4 regions of the Cellvibrio sp. ATLC23 genome follow, and region 2 is predicted to be linked to each of the others. Evidence: predicted binding sites of a transcription regulator. Region 2 holds the regulator's gene; each other region holds the start of a gene.
What was found. Region 2 encodes sigma-54, which starts transcription at its own class of promoters, with help from an activator protein. Its sites were predicted from a motif close to TGGCACANNNNTTGCNNT; they were not measured.
Positions count from the first base shown of each region.

Region 1: flgF (flagellar basal-body rod protein FlgF) is a predicted target of sigma-54. The motif match lies at 2,482-2,499, and genes of this name have one in related genera.
Region 3: atzF (allophanate hydrolase) is a predicted target of sigma-54. The motif match lies at 1,917-1,934, and genes of this name have one in related genera.
Region 4: xdp1 (exosortase-dependent surface protein XDP1) is a predicted target of sigma-54. The motif match lies at 2,618-2,635, and genes of this name have one in related genera.

Region 1 is NZ_JBXUOS010000011.1:80,014-83,673, forward strand. It holds gene AC2CG4_RS16290 (flagellar basal body P-ring protein FlgI) at 1-79, opposite strand, end outside; gene flgH (flagellar basal body L-ring protein FlgH) at 103-795, opposite strand; gene flgG (flagellar basal-body rod protein FlgG) at 822-1,607, opposite strand; gene flgF (flagellar basal-body rod protein FlgF) at 1,669-2,412, opposite strand; gene AC2CG4_RS16310 (flagellar hook-basal body complex protein) at 2,683-3,660, opposite strand, start outside.
Region 2 is NZ_JBXUOS010000006.1:206,242-209,901, forward strand. It holds gene AC2CG4_RS11860 (RNA polymerase factor sigma-54) at 191-1,795, shown strand; gene hpf (ribosome hibernation-promoting factor, HPF/YfiA family) at 1,902-2,192, shown strand; gene ptsN (PTS IIA-like nitrogen regulatory protein PtsN) at 2,292-2,741, shown strand; gene rapZ (RNase adapter RapZ) at 2,755-3,624, shown strand; gene AC2CG4_RS11880 (HPr family phosphocarrier protein) at 3,628-3,660, shown strand, end outside.
Region 3 is NZ_JBXUOS010000002.1:29,973-33,632, forward strand. It holds gene AC2CG4_RS03155 (deoxyguanosinetriphosphate triphosphohydrolase) at 1-257, opposite strand, end outside; gene AC2CG4_RS03160 (Fic family protein) at 278-1,642, opposite strand; gene atzF (allophanate hydrolase) at 1,985-3,660, shown strand, end outside.
Region 4 is NZ_JBXUOS010000002.1:524,268-527,927, forward strand. It holds gene AC2CG4_RS05230 (tryptophan halogenase family protein) at 1-1,420, opposite strand, end outside; gene AC2CG4_RS05235 (hydrogen peroxide-inducible genes activator) at 1,453-2,406, opposite strand; gene xdp1 (exosortase-dependent surface protein XDP1) at 2,685-3,395, shown strand; gene AC2CG4_RS05245 (ThuA domain-containing protein) at 3,545-3,660, shown strand, end outside.

The DNA of each region.
Region 1 (3,660 bases), on a different contig from region 2:
TATCTTTAATGCGTTCAGCCTGTGCTGCGGCACTACACAGCAACACAATCGCAACAATAATTACACTAATATTACGCATATAAAGAACCTCGTTAACTCAAATTACAATGGCCACAAATCGCTGTTAAAAAAACGCGACAACCACCCCATGGAAGTGGAGTCAGCCAACGCGCCTGTGCCGCTGTAAGAAATTTTTGCGTTTGCCAACCGGGTAGAAACGATCGTGTTATCCGGCGCAATGTCATCCGGGCGAATCATGCCACTGATACGAATAAATTCATCACCGCGATTTAAAGTGATCCACTTTTCACCGCGCACGATTAAATTTCCGTTCGGCAAAATTTCAGCAACTGTGACAGTGATATTGCCTTGTAAGCTGTTACTTTGATCAGCATCGGCACTGCCATCAAAGGTGCGATCTTGCTCCAGCGTGGTGGTTAACTCTCTACCTTTAAGGGTTGGGTTAGCGCCCAACAATGGACCGGCATTAAAGTTCACTCCACTTTTTTTACCCGTTGCGACGCCGGAAGACTTTCTCGATACAGTACGTTCACTCAATGTTACGGTGATAACGTCGCCGACAAAATGTGCTTTGCGATCATTAAATAAATTTAACCCGTAAGCATCTTGATACAAAGAGCCGTCAGTACGTTGCGGCACGGGCATGCTGGCCGCAATAGTGGGAGCATAAGCAGGATCATCCGGCTCCGGTTTTTTGTTGGTAAAACAACCGCTAAGACTGACGAGCATTAGCCATAATGCAATCAGTTTTAGCCAGCGTGAATTACACATCATTAAAGTAGGCATATTAAATCGCTCGATTAAAGATTCTGGGTAATAAACTGCAACATCTGATCGGCAGTGGATACCACTTTGGAATTCATTTCATAAGCGCGTTGGGTGGTAATCATATTCACCATTTCTTCGACTATATCGACATTGGAATTTTCCAGCATGCCCTGCTTAATAACACCCAAACCATTTTCACCGGGTGTACCCTGCACAGGATTTCCGCTCGCTACGGTCTCTACAAATAAATTGCCACCAATCGCCTGCAAGCCGGAATGGTTAATAAAATCTGCCAGCGTAATATCGCCAAGCTGTTGTGGATCTGGCTGACCGGGTGAATAAGCATTCACCGAACCATCTGTACCAATGGTGATTTTATTTGCGCCTTCGGGAACAATAATCGCGGGCTCTAATAAATAACCATCGGCATTCACTAACTGCCCTTCGCCATTGATTTGCAATTGCCCATTGCGGGTATACGCGATGGTGCCATCGGGTTGCAGCACTTGTAAAAAACCGTGCCCGTCAATTGCGACATCGAGTGACTGCTCAGTCACTTGCAAACTTCCTTGGGTAAATTCTTTTTGCGTTGCAACCACGCGTACACCGGCACCCAATTGCAAACCAGAAGGCAATTGGGTTTCTTGCGTTTGTTGTGCACCCGGCTGACGCTGGTTTTGATACAACAAATCTTCAAAAATGGCGCGGTCACGTTTAAAACCTACCGTGCTGGTATTCGCCAAATTATTGGAAATAGTAGTGAGTTGTCGATCTTGTGCCGACAAGCCGGTTTTACTGACGTAGAGGGAGGCGATCATAATGTGTTCCTCAAATTAGCTATCTATTGCTTTACTACAAGTGCAATGAAATTAATTGTGCTTAGGAGATTTGTAACAGCTGCGCTGAACTCGCTGAATTTTCTTCGGCTGTTTTCATCAGTTTTACTTGCATTTCATATTGGCGCGAAAGACTGAGAATTTGCGTAAATTCATCAATCGGATTGACGTTACTGCTTTCCAACATGCCGCTGCGCAAGGTCACTTCAACCGCGGGTAATGCAGCTAAACCATCACGCTGGCGAAACAAACCGTCATCACCTTTTTCAATCGCTTGCACATCGGGGTTCACTAATTTCAAACGCCCTACTTCCACCATTGCTTCCGGCCCTTGGCCTTGGCCAACAATAGAAATAGTGCCGTCTGCGCCCACTTGCACTTTTTCGTTTTCGGGAATGTTGATCGGCCCACCATCACCTAACACCACCAAGCCATTAGCTGTACGCAGAGTGCCGGCTGCATCTACCGCAAAATTACCGGCGCGGGTATAGGCCTCAGTGCCATCAACAGATTGCACGGCAAAAAAGCCGTCGCCTTGAATTGCGACATCAAGCGGATTATTGGTGGCAATCATTGCGCCCGAGGTGAAATCCGCACGTGGAGATTCCGTCATTGCGTAAGCGCGGGTTGGCTGACCATCGCCGTAATAAACCCCCATGCTGCGTGACTGTTCAAAGTCCGCACGAAAACCAGTGGTATTGACGTTGGCAAGGTTATTGGCGCGATTAGCCTGTGCCAGCATGTTGTGCTTGGCGCCGGTCATGGCGATAAAGAGCGCTTTGTCCACAAGAATGTCTCCAGTCGCTAGCGATAAAGTTTCCGCTAGTTTTTTGGCGGATTTGCCGTTACTGAAGGTTTTGCAAGAGCGATGCCAAGTAAATAGCTCGCGAAAGATAAGCAATAAGGTACTGATATTTATAAGGAATTTTGGTTAGCACGCGATAAAAACAGGATAAGTAAAAGCAGATAAATAAAGAAGCGGCAAACTGCTTCCGCTGTTTGCCGCTCGATTCTATGGATGCTGGTGGGTATCGCTGTGCGCCACCCACCTGACTTATTAACGAAGGTTCAAAATTGTCTGAGTCGTTGCATTGGCTGTTTCGATGGTTTTTGCGTTCGCTTGATAATTCCGCTGGGCAATAATCAGGTTCACCAACTGCTCGGATAGATCCACGTTGGACTCTTCAACCGCACCAGCGGTGATATTGCCTAACTGGGATGAACCTGGCGCGCCTACAATCGCCTCACCTGATTCAAAGGTTTGCGCCCACATAGTGTCGCCAGTTGGCTTCAAGCCATCCACGCTGGCAAAGTTTGCCAGTGCAACCTGCCCTAACACTTGCGCCTCTCCATTCGTAAAACGCGCAAACACAATACCGGTATTGCTGATGTCCAAACCTGCTAAACGACCTGTTGTATAACCATTTTGATCCAACTGCTCTACTGAAAACACACTACCAAACTGAGTACTACCAGTAAGATCGATCATGAAGTTGGAGCTAGCAGGCGGCTCTGCCACTGGAATAGTTCCCCCCTGCAACACATTCAGCGGGCCCAGTGCACCTAAAGGAGTTCCATCCTTACCCAGCGGCGTCCAGTTAGAAATAAGGATGGCATCAGTCATTGATGAGTTAATGGTTCCCTCGGGAGTGAAATGCACATCAAACGAGGCCATAGTGGGCAAAGTATTGTCTGGTGACGGTAAAGTAGGATCAGGATCACCCACATTTTGCCCATCGATCTGTACATACATTTTCCAATGATTGGCGGAGGTAGTTGGATCGGCCGGATCGTATGCTTGTTTTACAAAATACTGACGCATTGAATGAACATTACCCAAGCTGTCATATATCGGGGTGGTAGTGGCGTGATTAAAAGTTTTTTGATCGTTAGGATTGAATGCATTAATTGGCACTGGTGTAAAAAAAGTCGGGTCGCCAATCGCACCAAATAAAATGCCGCCGCTCACGGGAGTTGTGGGTTGGCTGCTTGTAATTGAGTAACCCTCTTGCATGGTTACAGTAATTTCACCACC
Region 2 (3,660 bases):
CTGCGCTAAGAGTGTTACCAACTGCCTTAATGGCACCACCATAAGCAACACACAAAAAACTTGACAAGTAACAATCTTTATCCATTAGGCATAAAGCTTGCTTAACTGTATTGCTTGCGCGCCAAACCCTGACTAAACTCCCCTTATCCGATGTTTTCCATCCGCGTTATAAGGGTTTGTCGTTCACATAATGAAGCAATCTCTCCAGCTCAAACTCGGTCAACAGCTGACCATGACCCCACAATTGCAACAGGCTATTCGCCTTTTGCAACTATCGACCTTAGATCTGCAACAAGAAATCCAGGAAGCGCTCGAATCCAACCCAATGCTGGAAATGGAAGAAGCCTTCGATTCGTCAAACTCAACCAATGAGTATGAAGGTAGCGAGCAGGACAAAGCAGATTACACCCGCCAATTGGAAATCGCCGCGGAAGCGGGCGCTGATCACGGCAGCGACTTTACCGCAAGCGAAAACTTTTCCTCTACTGGCGATAATTACAGCGAGACCAGTAACACCAGCGATGGCGATAGCGATGTCTATGGCGAAGGCGAAAGCTTTAGCGCAGACAGCGGCGATTGGAGCGACTCCATTCCCAGCGATTTGCCAGTAGATACCAGTTGGGATGATGTGTACCAATCCTCCTCTAGCGGCAGCTCCAGCAATTACGACAACGAAGACGGTGATTTCGAGAGCCGCCGCGCAGTGACAGATTCGCTCTACGACCACCTGATGTGGCAATTGAATCTGACGCCTATGTCGGACCGCGACCGTGTACTGGCCATGGCAATTATCGATGCAGTGGAGCCCAGCGGCATGCTGTCCATCAGTATCGAAGAAATTTTTGAAGGTATGCGCGGCGATTTTGAAGAGCTGGAACTGGATGAAGTCCAAGCCGTTCAACACCGTTTACAGCAGTTTGATCCCTGCGGCGTGTGCAGCCAAAATCTATCTGAATGCCTGCTGGTACAGTTGCAACAATTTGACCCCAAAACACCGTTTTTGGAAGCGGCAAAGTTAATTACCAAACAATACTTGCCAGTGCTCGGCAGCCGCGATTATCGCCAGCTAATGCGCCGTACCAAATTAAAAGAAGCAGAGTTAAGCCAAGCGGTAGCCTTAATTCAAAGTTTAAATCCGCGGCCGGGCGATATGATTGCCAATGGCGATACCGAATACGTTGTTCCCGATGTATTTGTCGACAAACGCGATGGTCGCTGGATAGTTGAACTCAACCCGGACATAGCGCCGCGCTTGCGCATCAATTCCGATTACGCCTCCATGGTGAAACGCGCCGACTCCAGCACCGACAACACATTTTTAAAAGATAATCTGCAAGAAGCGCGCTGGTTCTTAAAAAGTTTGCAAAGCCGCAATGAAACCCTGCTGAAAGTGGCGAGCTGTATCGTAGAAAAACAGCGCGGCTTTTTAGATTACGGCCCCGAGGCAATGAAGCCATTGGTGCTGCACGATATAGCCGAAATTGTGGAGATGCACGAATCGACTATTTCGCGAGTCACTACGCAAAAATACATGCACACACCGCAGGGTATTTTTGAATTGAAATATTTTTTCTCCAGTCACGTCAGCACCGACAGCGGCGGAGAGTGTTCATCGACTGCAATTCGCGCCATCATCAAAAAATTGGTCAGTGCTGAAAACCCGAAAAAACCATTGAGCGACAGTAAAATTACCGACCTGCTCGGCGAGCAAGGCATTCAAGTGGCGCGACGTACGATTGCCAAATATCGTGAGTCGCTCAACATTCCGCCATCGAATGAGCGCAAAACGATTTAGCAATTAATGCTCAAAATAACTAGATTAACAGTGTGAGTCTAATGTAGGTTGTATTGTGAGGCTGCTCTAGTAACAGCCGTTTTGTTTCCAGCGAGAGGAAGTACTTATGCAATTAAATATCAGCGGTCACCACGTAGAAGTAACTGATTCAATGAGAGAGTATGTCTCCAGTAAATTGGAGCGACTGAGCCTGCACAACGACCGCATCACCAGTGTTAATGTCATCCTCTCGGTAGATAAACTGATTCAAAAAGCAGAAGCCACTATTCATGTAAGCGGTAAAGATTTATTTGCCGATGCCACCCATGAAGACCTGTATACCGCTATTGATGCACTATCCGACAAGCTTGATCGTCAATTGATTAAACACAAAGAGAAAATGCGCAGTCATCGCTGAGTGCATGGCAGCCAGCCATCGTTAATTTGAACCTATGCCGCCATTGCTAGTATGCGATGTCGGCATCACTTGTTGAGAGATGCACAGCATCACCTTGTTATGCAAATTCAATCCCTGATTAGCCCCGGCCGCACACTTTGTGGCGTTGAAGGTGGCAGTAAAAAACGTGCACTGGAGTTGCTCGCCAACACCATCGCACAAGATATTCCCGATATCGATGCCGATGAATTATTTCGCCGCCTGATTGGCCGCGAGCGTCTGGGTTCTACCGGCATAGGCCACGGCATTGCGATTCCCCACTGCCGGGTTGAGCATTGCAGCGGCACCGTAGGTGCGCTGATCACTCTGGCTGCGCCAATCGACTTCGATGCCATAGACTCGCAGCCAGTCGATATTTTATTCGCCATGCTGGTGCCGGAAGATGCCCATAGCGAACATTTACAAACCCTCGCCGCGCTTGCTGGTGCATTAAATAACGCTGAATACCGCCAGCGTTTGCGGGCGGCCAAGAGCAACGAAGCGCTTTATCAAGCAGCGCTAATCACTTAAGCAGGATTTTGTTATGCATCTGGTGATCGTCAGCGGCCTGTCAGGGTCGGGTAAAAGTACAGCGCTTCACGTTTTGGAAGACGTGGGTTTTAACTGTATCGACAATCTGCCGGTGAGCCTGTTGCCCGCACTGGTTGCCCAGATCCAGATCCACAAAGACGACCAGCACCGGTTTGCGATTGGCATAGATGTGCGCAATGCCTGGCAGGATCTGGCCATCTTTCCGCAAATGATTAGCACCCTAAAGGAGGCTCACCTACCCTTCCAAACCCTGTTTCTAGATTCACAGCCATCTGTGCTAATCCAACGCTTTAGTGAAACCCGACGCAAGCATCCACTGTCCGATAAACACACCAGCTTGGAAGAAGCTATTAGCGCAGAAGATCAGCTACTTGAACCTATTCGCGACTGCGCCGATCAAGTCATCGATACCAGCCACCTGAACCTGCACGAATTGCGCGATTTAGTAAAAGAGCGTGTGGTGGGGCGCAGTGAATCGACTATGGCTATTTTGTTTGAATCCTTTGGGTTCAAGCACGGGGTTCCGGTTAATGCCGATTTGGTATTCGATGCGCGCTGCCTGCCCAATCCTCATTGGAAACCTGCATTGCGACCCCAGACAGGCAGAGATCAGGACGTGATTGAGTTCCTTGAAGAACAAATAACGGTAAAGGAAATGTACGACGATATAGAACATTACCTGACCCGCTGGTTGCCGCGCTACCAAGCCAACAACCGCAGTTACATTACTATTGCGATAGGCTGTACCGGCGGCCAACACCGTTCGGTGTATTTATCCGAACGGTTACAAAAACATTTCGATCACAGTTTTAGCGATGTACAAGTTCGCCATCGCGACATTAACAAACACAAAAAACCCTAAACCATGCACATCGAAATACTCGACATCATTAATAAA
Region 3 (3,660 bases), on a different contig from region 2:
TCTTTTAACGCCTGCCCTACCCGAATACCCAGCGTGCGCCCCACACAGGCCACTTCCAAACTGTGGGTCATACGATTGTGGATATGATCATTAGTCGCAAGCGGATGCACCTGCGTTTTGCGCGCAAGGCGACGAAAAGCGCCAGAGAAAATAATCTTGTCGTGATCCGAGTGAAACGGCGAACGCCCCTCCTCGTGTTTTGCAATGCGATTGCCCAAACGGTCAGCGCAGAGCAATTGGTTCCAGTTCATGGCCATAGATAAATCCCTAACAGTGTTTAAGAAGTCCAGTTTTTCTGGATTTCTTGTTTATCGCGCAATGAATAAATCCACTCTTTTCCGTCTTTTTGTTTGTCAAAGAGATTTAGATCAACCAAGCCATTTAAAACAGTGGCGGCGGTGTTGTAAGAACAATTCAGCTTCTCCTCTACATATCTAGCTGTAAATACAGTGCCACCATTGCTCTTTGCAACTTGAAAAACAATTCTCTGCTTCTCACTTAACTTTCCATAAATACCTGAGTTAAATAACCATTTATTAAAAGACTCAATACTCTCAATCGTTTTTTGACAATGGGATTTAAAGGCCATTACAGCTTTCATAATTACAGAACATTGATACTCAATAAAGTATGTCATATCCATACTGTCGGTTTCCGTAAACAAATATGACTTTCCGTATTGAGCGTAAGCATCTTTCAAAATATTACTAATTGAAATATAACGAAATGCACCATAATTTTTTTTAAACAAAAACAAATAAAATAAAGCTCTAGCAACACGACCATTTCCATCATTAAACGGATGTTCATATCCAATTATGAAATGTATACAAATTGCTTTTATTAACGGGTGAATATAAGTACCACTACTAATATCGTCATGATCTGTGTTAATCCAGTCACATAGCATAGCTAGCCTTAGCTCAATCCCATCTGCGCTTGGCGGTTGATGAAAAATATTACCGTAGTCATCGCCAATAATGACATCATCACTTACCCGAAACGCTCCAGGCGCATATTTATCATTATCGATACCCTCGACACCTACTTTATGCATCTCTTTTATTAATGCAGCAGTAATTTCAAGACTTCTATTATTCCAAGCAAAACTCATCATCTTCAAATTACCAAGAATCATTCTTTCATCGAGCGTTCTTGGTTCTCTTTTACGCTTGATCATATCCTTGGCTACACGCGTTGTAGTCGCTGCTCCCTCTAGCTGGCTACTACTTATCGATTCATCCTCAACCAAGTCATTAAATAAATACTGTAGATGCTGCCCCTCACCAATTTTATTTACTGTCCACTCCAATGCAGCAGTTGTTGCATTTTGATCTACGATAGTGGTCGTTTTTTGTATTAAATTGGTGGGTATAAAAGTACAAGCCTGCAATGGTTCACGCACCCAAAATAAACGCTGGGCCACACCTGTCCTCGCTGACTTAGTCATCGCCCAAGCGAGATCCACCGACAAATTCTTTGGAACCCTATGCCGGAAATCATCATAGTGATGATATGAACCCTTACTATCCATGGGCTGATAGAAAGCGATGTAATCCATTGCTTGCTCTGGATAATTTTCCTTAATGTACTGATAAGGAAGCTCCGGAAGAGCATCCTTAGATGGTGGCCGCTTAATCATCTCAATTCATCTCAAAAACAAAAAATATTGAGATGAACTATAGTTTAAACATCTCCATATCTCAATATTTATAAAAACTGAGATGAACTGAGACGAGACAATCGCACCAATTTAGCTCTGCATAAAAAATCCAGCGCACAACTTCAGCGCACAAAACTCAGTCCCGGCAGCGCTACTAACAGCCCCTCCAGCGGTTTTTCTACGTTATTTAACTCATTGATTAACAATAGTTTTTTACATGTCGACCGAGGGGAATTCGAGCATTTTTTCAGGTTGGCATGGTTTCTGCGAATACAGGCTTGTATCCAAGATTGTATTTACGTATTCAACGCAGGAACAATAATGACGCAGGATCAACACCACACCACTGCAGGTTGGACCATTGACCAATGGCTTGCTGCTTATCGCGACCAGGGGTTGGCGCCGCGCGCCGCGCTGCAATCATTGCGCGCCCAACTCAATAGCGATGACGCCGCCTGGATTTATATCGTCTCAGCGGCAGAACTGGATAGACAAATTGATGCATTGGCGCACTTGGGCGACTCAGCCAGTCTGCCACTGTTCGGTGTGCCCTTTGCAGTAAAAGACAATATCGATGTCGCAGGCATTCCCACTACTGCCGCCTGCCCTGCCTTTACCTACATTCCCGACACCGATGCCACATCGGTAGCACGCCTCAAACAAGCCGGTGCCATTGTGCTCGGCAAAACCAATCTCGACCAATTTGCTACCGGCCTTGTCGGCACTCGCTCACCTTACGGCGCAGTGCCCAATGCATTTCATGCAGATTATGTTTCCGGCGGCTCCAGCTCTGGCTCAGCCACCACGGTTGCACGCGGTTTAGTGCCATTTAGTTTGGGTACGGATACCGCAGGCTCCGGCCGCGTCCCCGCAGGCTTCAACAATATAGTGGGATTGAAACCAACAAAAGGCCGCTTCAGTACCAGTGGTGTAGTGCCTGCATGCCGCAGTTTGGATTGTGTTTCAGTTTTTGCACTGACAGTCGATGATGCCGAAACCGTTGCAAGTGTGATGGAAGGATTTGATCCTACCGATGGCTACTCGCGCCTTGCGCCAGCTGCAGCAACTTACTTTTCAGCCACACCTCGATTTGCAATTCCGGCCTCACCCAATTGGTTTGGCGACACCCAAGCCGAGGCCGCATGGCTGGAAACACTCAAACTGATGTCAGACGCCGGGGTTGAGTTAGTCACTGTGGATTTCGCCCCTATGTTCGCGCTCGCACAGTTGTTGTACGGCGGCCCTTGGGTCGCAGAGCGGCACGCGGCGATTGCAGACTTTATGCAAGCACACGCAGCCGATATGAATAATGTTGTGCGCGGCATTATTGAAAACGCCGTGAATTTTTCGGCGACCGATACCTATCGCGCTGAATATCGCCGCGCCGATCTTGCTCGTGAAATACAACTATTAATGGGCGATGTGGATGCGCTTCTGGTTCCCACATCACCCCGCCACCCCACAATTGCGGAAGTTACTGCCGACCCAATCGGCGTTAACAGTCAACTGGGCACCTACACCAATTTTGTCAACCTCGCCGATTGTTCTGCCCTCGCCTTACCCGCTGTTATGCGTGCCGATGGTTTGCCATTTGGTATCACACTCATAGCACCCGCGTGGCAAGACGCTGCACTCGCCGCCTTCGGAAAAAAATGGCACAGCAGCGTTAATTTATCGCTGGGAGCCACCCCTCAAGCAACACCACCACTCGTGCAAAAAAATACTGCACCGCAAGGCTATGTTCGCCTCGCTGTTGTCGGCGCACATTTGACCGGCATGCCACTCAATGTGCAATTACAAGAACGCAATGCGCTTTTTGTTGAAAGCAGTTTTACCGCCAGCAATTACCGTTTGTATGCACTGCCGAATACCACTCCGCCTAAACCCGGATTAATTCGCAGCGATGCAGAAGGTGCGCAAATTATCGTGGAATTGTGGGATGTACCCCTGCAGCACTTCGGTAGTTTTGTTGCGCTAATCCCCGCACCGCTCGGGAT
Region 4 (3,660 bases), on a different contig from region 2:
GCGCCAACTTCAAGGTTTTGCTAATTCGGCCATAATCGAGACTATCTACATGCGGACTGTATTTTAATGGACGAATCCCCATCCCCTCGAACACCGACTGCCAACTGCTCGCGCGAAACAACTCATCATTATCTTCGCGCAAAATTCCGTGCCCTTTAAATAACTCAATACGCTCACGCAGGGATTCGGGCAGCACCAGAGTTTTACACCAGCGCCAAAACTCGCTGTCATCGCGCTCACTGGTGCAGTAATGCAGCAGAATAAAATCGCGCACCTCTTCGTAGTCTGCGCGCATGCGGCGATTGTACTCGCGCTGCAAGCTGGGCTCGCATTCTACGTCCGGGAAAAAGCGCAAAAATAAATCCATGCCGCGGGCGATCAAGTGAATCGCGGTGGACTCAAGCGGCTCGATAAATCCGCCCGACAAACCCAGCGCCAGACAGTTATCTTTCCACAATTCCGTGCGCCGCCCGGTAGTAAACTGGATCACACGCGGCTCACTTATCCGCAGGGCATCCAGATGTCTTAGCAATGTATTTTTGGCTTCAGCATCGGTGCAAAATTGACTCGAATAAACATAGCCATGCCCCGTGCCATTGCGCAACGGGATACGCCAAGCCCAACCGGATTTACGCGCCGTCGCCGTGGTATAGGGCATGCGCGAGCCCGCCACCTGGGTTTTAACCACTATGGCGCGATCGCAGGGCAAATAGCTCGACCAATCTTCAAACTCAACACCAAGTGCCTTTTCGATCAGCTGCGCACTAAAACCCGAGCAGTCGATAAAAAAGTCGCCGTGAATGCTGCGCCCATCCGACAATTCAAGCGCATCGAAAAAACCATTATCCTTGCGTAGCACCTGCACACAATTGCCCTCGCTGCGCACCACACCGCGCGCCTCAGCGTAGCGGCGCAGATAAGCAGCGACCAGCTTGGCATCCAGATGCACTGCATAACTGGCGCCGCCTATCGGCGTATTTATCGCTTGCATGGGAGGAAAAAAACGCTCCTGCGCCGCCATCACCGCACACGGCGAAAAATCCTGCAAATCGTACTGCTCCCCAGCCATAGTCGCCTTGAGCCAGCACTGATAAAAATCTTGCGCGTCGATGCGTTTACCCAGTGCGCCATAGGGGTGGAAATAAGATTGATTTTTGGTGCGCCAATCGACGAACTTAATCCCCAGCTTATAACAGGCCTGAGTCTCACGGATAAACTCGGCCTCATCGATACCCAAGCGGTTAATCAGGCGCACCACCGGTGGAATAGTGGACTCACCCACGCCAACCGAGCTTATTTCATCTGACTCGATCAACTCGATCTCGCACCGCTCGCGCTTGAAATGAGCTGCCAGCATCGAGGCTGCAATCCAGCCGGATGTTCCGCCACCGAGGATGACAATTTTTTTAAGGGGATTCATACCTGTACTCATCGCCACATGGCATTCAATTATTACCAACCTTGCAGCGGCAGCATGGTCTGCTCAACCGCTTCCTGCTCAGTAGTGAAATTCCAGTAGGCGCCACTACAAGTCTGGATTGCCTTGCGCAGCACATCAATCGCCTTGTGGCGCGGGAAACTTGCACGCCACGCCAACCCCAGCTTGCGCTGCCCGCCCACCAGCGGACGAGCGACCAATCGATTAGCTGCACATAATCCCGATTCTGCCGCTGAACGCGGCAACACACTCACACCCAATCCTGCCGCCACCATACAGCGCAAGGTTTCAAGACTATTTCCTTCAGCCCTGTGGCGTGCCGACTGATCATCGCGCCATTCAGGATGCAATGCCAAGATTTGCTCGCGCAGGCAATGCCCCGCTCCCGGCAACAGTAAATTGGCGCTTGCGATATCCGCAGGGGTAACCTCCTGCTTACGCGCCAGCGGATGCGACTGCGGCATAACCACCACTAGCGGCTCATCAAATAATTCTTGGGTCACTACATCCGGCTCAGTAAACGGCAGCGACACCACAATCGCATCCAGCACGCCATCGCGAAGCTTTTTGCGCAAACTCTCGGCGTAATCTTCCTGCACATAAAGCGGCATATTGGGCGCTTGCTGCTTCAGGTGCGGGATAAGCTGTGGCAGCAGATAAGGCCCCAAAGTAAAAATTGTGCCCAGCACCAAAGGGTTGCTCAGCTGATCTCTCCCCGCCTCAGCCAAGGATTTAATCACTGCCACATCAGCCAACAACAATCTGGCTTGGGCAACAATTTTATCCCCTAAGAGGGTGGCGCGGACGTTGGTTTTACTGCGTTCAAACAGCACCACCCCCAACTCCTCCTCAAGCTTGCGCACCGCAATACTGAGGCTGGGCTGACTTACATGGCAGCGCTCAGCTGTTCGGCCAAAATGCTGCTCTTCAGCAAGCACAACGATATAGCGCAATTCAGTCAACGTCATAAAACACTCGATGCTAGTGAACAAACCCAGTGTGCCCGCTGCCCGACTCTGGGTAAAGTTGCCACGCAGCCCAAAATACATTTAACAAGTCACCTCAGCCCGTTAACCGCTGCCACCCACAAATAGGATGATGTCGACATTTCTTACATAAAAAATTGTTGGAGCATAAGGTACAAAACGGATCACGCAGAAAATCAAATGGTTACAATCATGGCGCAAAAATTGCCTTAGATTGCGCTGCAGTACCTACCACTACTCACCCAATGGACTTAATTATCATGCTACCAATTAAATCGCTTATTGCAGGACTCGCATTGAGCACCGGCGTCGCTATGAATGCGCTTGCTGTACCGGTCACTATCAACCTGGCGCCCAACACCGCCGGCTACACCAATTCGTTTAGCTACACATCAACAGAAGCCAATGTCGTGGTCACTGGATGGTCCAACAAATCCACAGGTGACAAAGCCATCGCACAAGATCAAATTGCACGATGGTCTGGTTCGGGCATTGGCGTCGAAAAAGCAAACAGCCCACAACACTCAGTCGACAATTCCAATGGGGATTACGATGCCCTGCTATTCTCGTTTGACAAAGTTGTCGATGTAAGCGGCCTGGGCATTGGCTGGTACAAAACCGATGCCGATGTATCCGTATTAGCTTACACAGGCGCAGCCCCTTTCTCTGGCGGCCTTACCGGCTTTGGCAGCAACTGGGCAGCACTGCTCAGCAGTGGCTGGAGCGTGGTTGGCAACTACGATCGCAACGGCGTAGGTACTTTTGCAGTTAACCCTGCCGATGTGAAGGCGCAATATTGGCTGGTTGGCGCATACAACCGTGCTTTTGGTGGAACGCTTTCGCAAAACAATGATTATTTCAAACTTAAGTCCATCACCTTTGAAGCCGTTAAGGTTCCAGAGTCAGGCTCTGTGATGCTGTTTGCGCTGGGCCTATTAGGTTTGATGGCTTCACGTCGTCGCGCCGCCTAGTTCTCACTGCGAATTAGACCATTCCAAAAAGGGCGCTCTCAGCGCCCTTTTTTATTGCCTATATATTTGTATCGCTTATGATGGCGCCGGTTTAAAAAAAGATAAGAAGAAACCGGGACAACAATACCCCCTATCAGCGAGGCAATAATATGTATAGACGAATCGCGTTATCCTTTGCTCTGATCTGCGCATCCCTCTGCACCACCCTCAGCGCCCAGGCACAACAATTTAACGTTTTACTCTTCACCAAAACCAATGGCTGGCA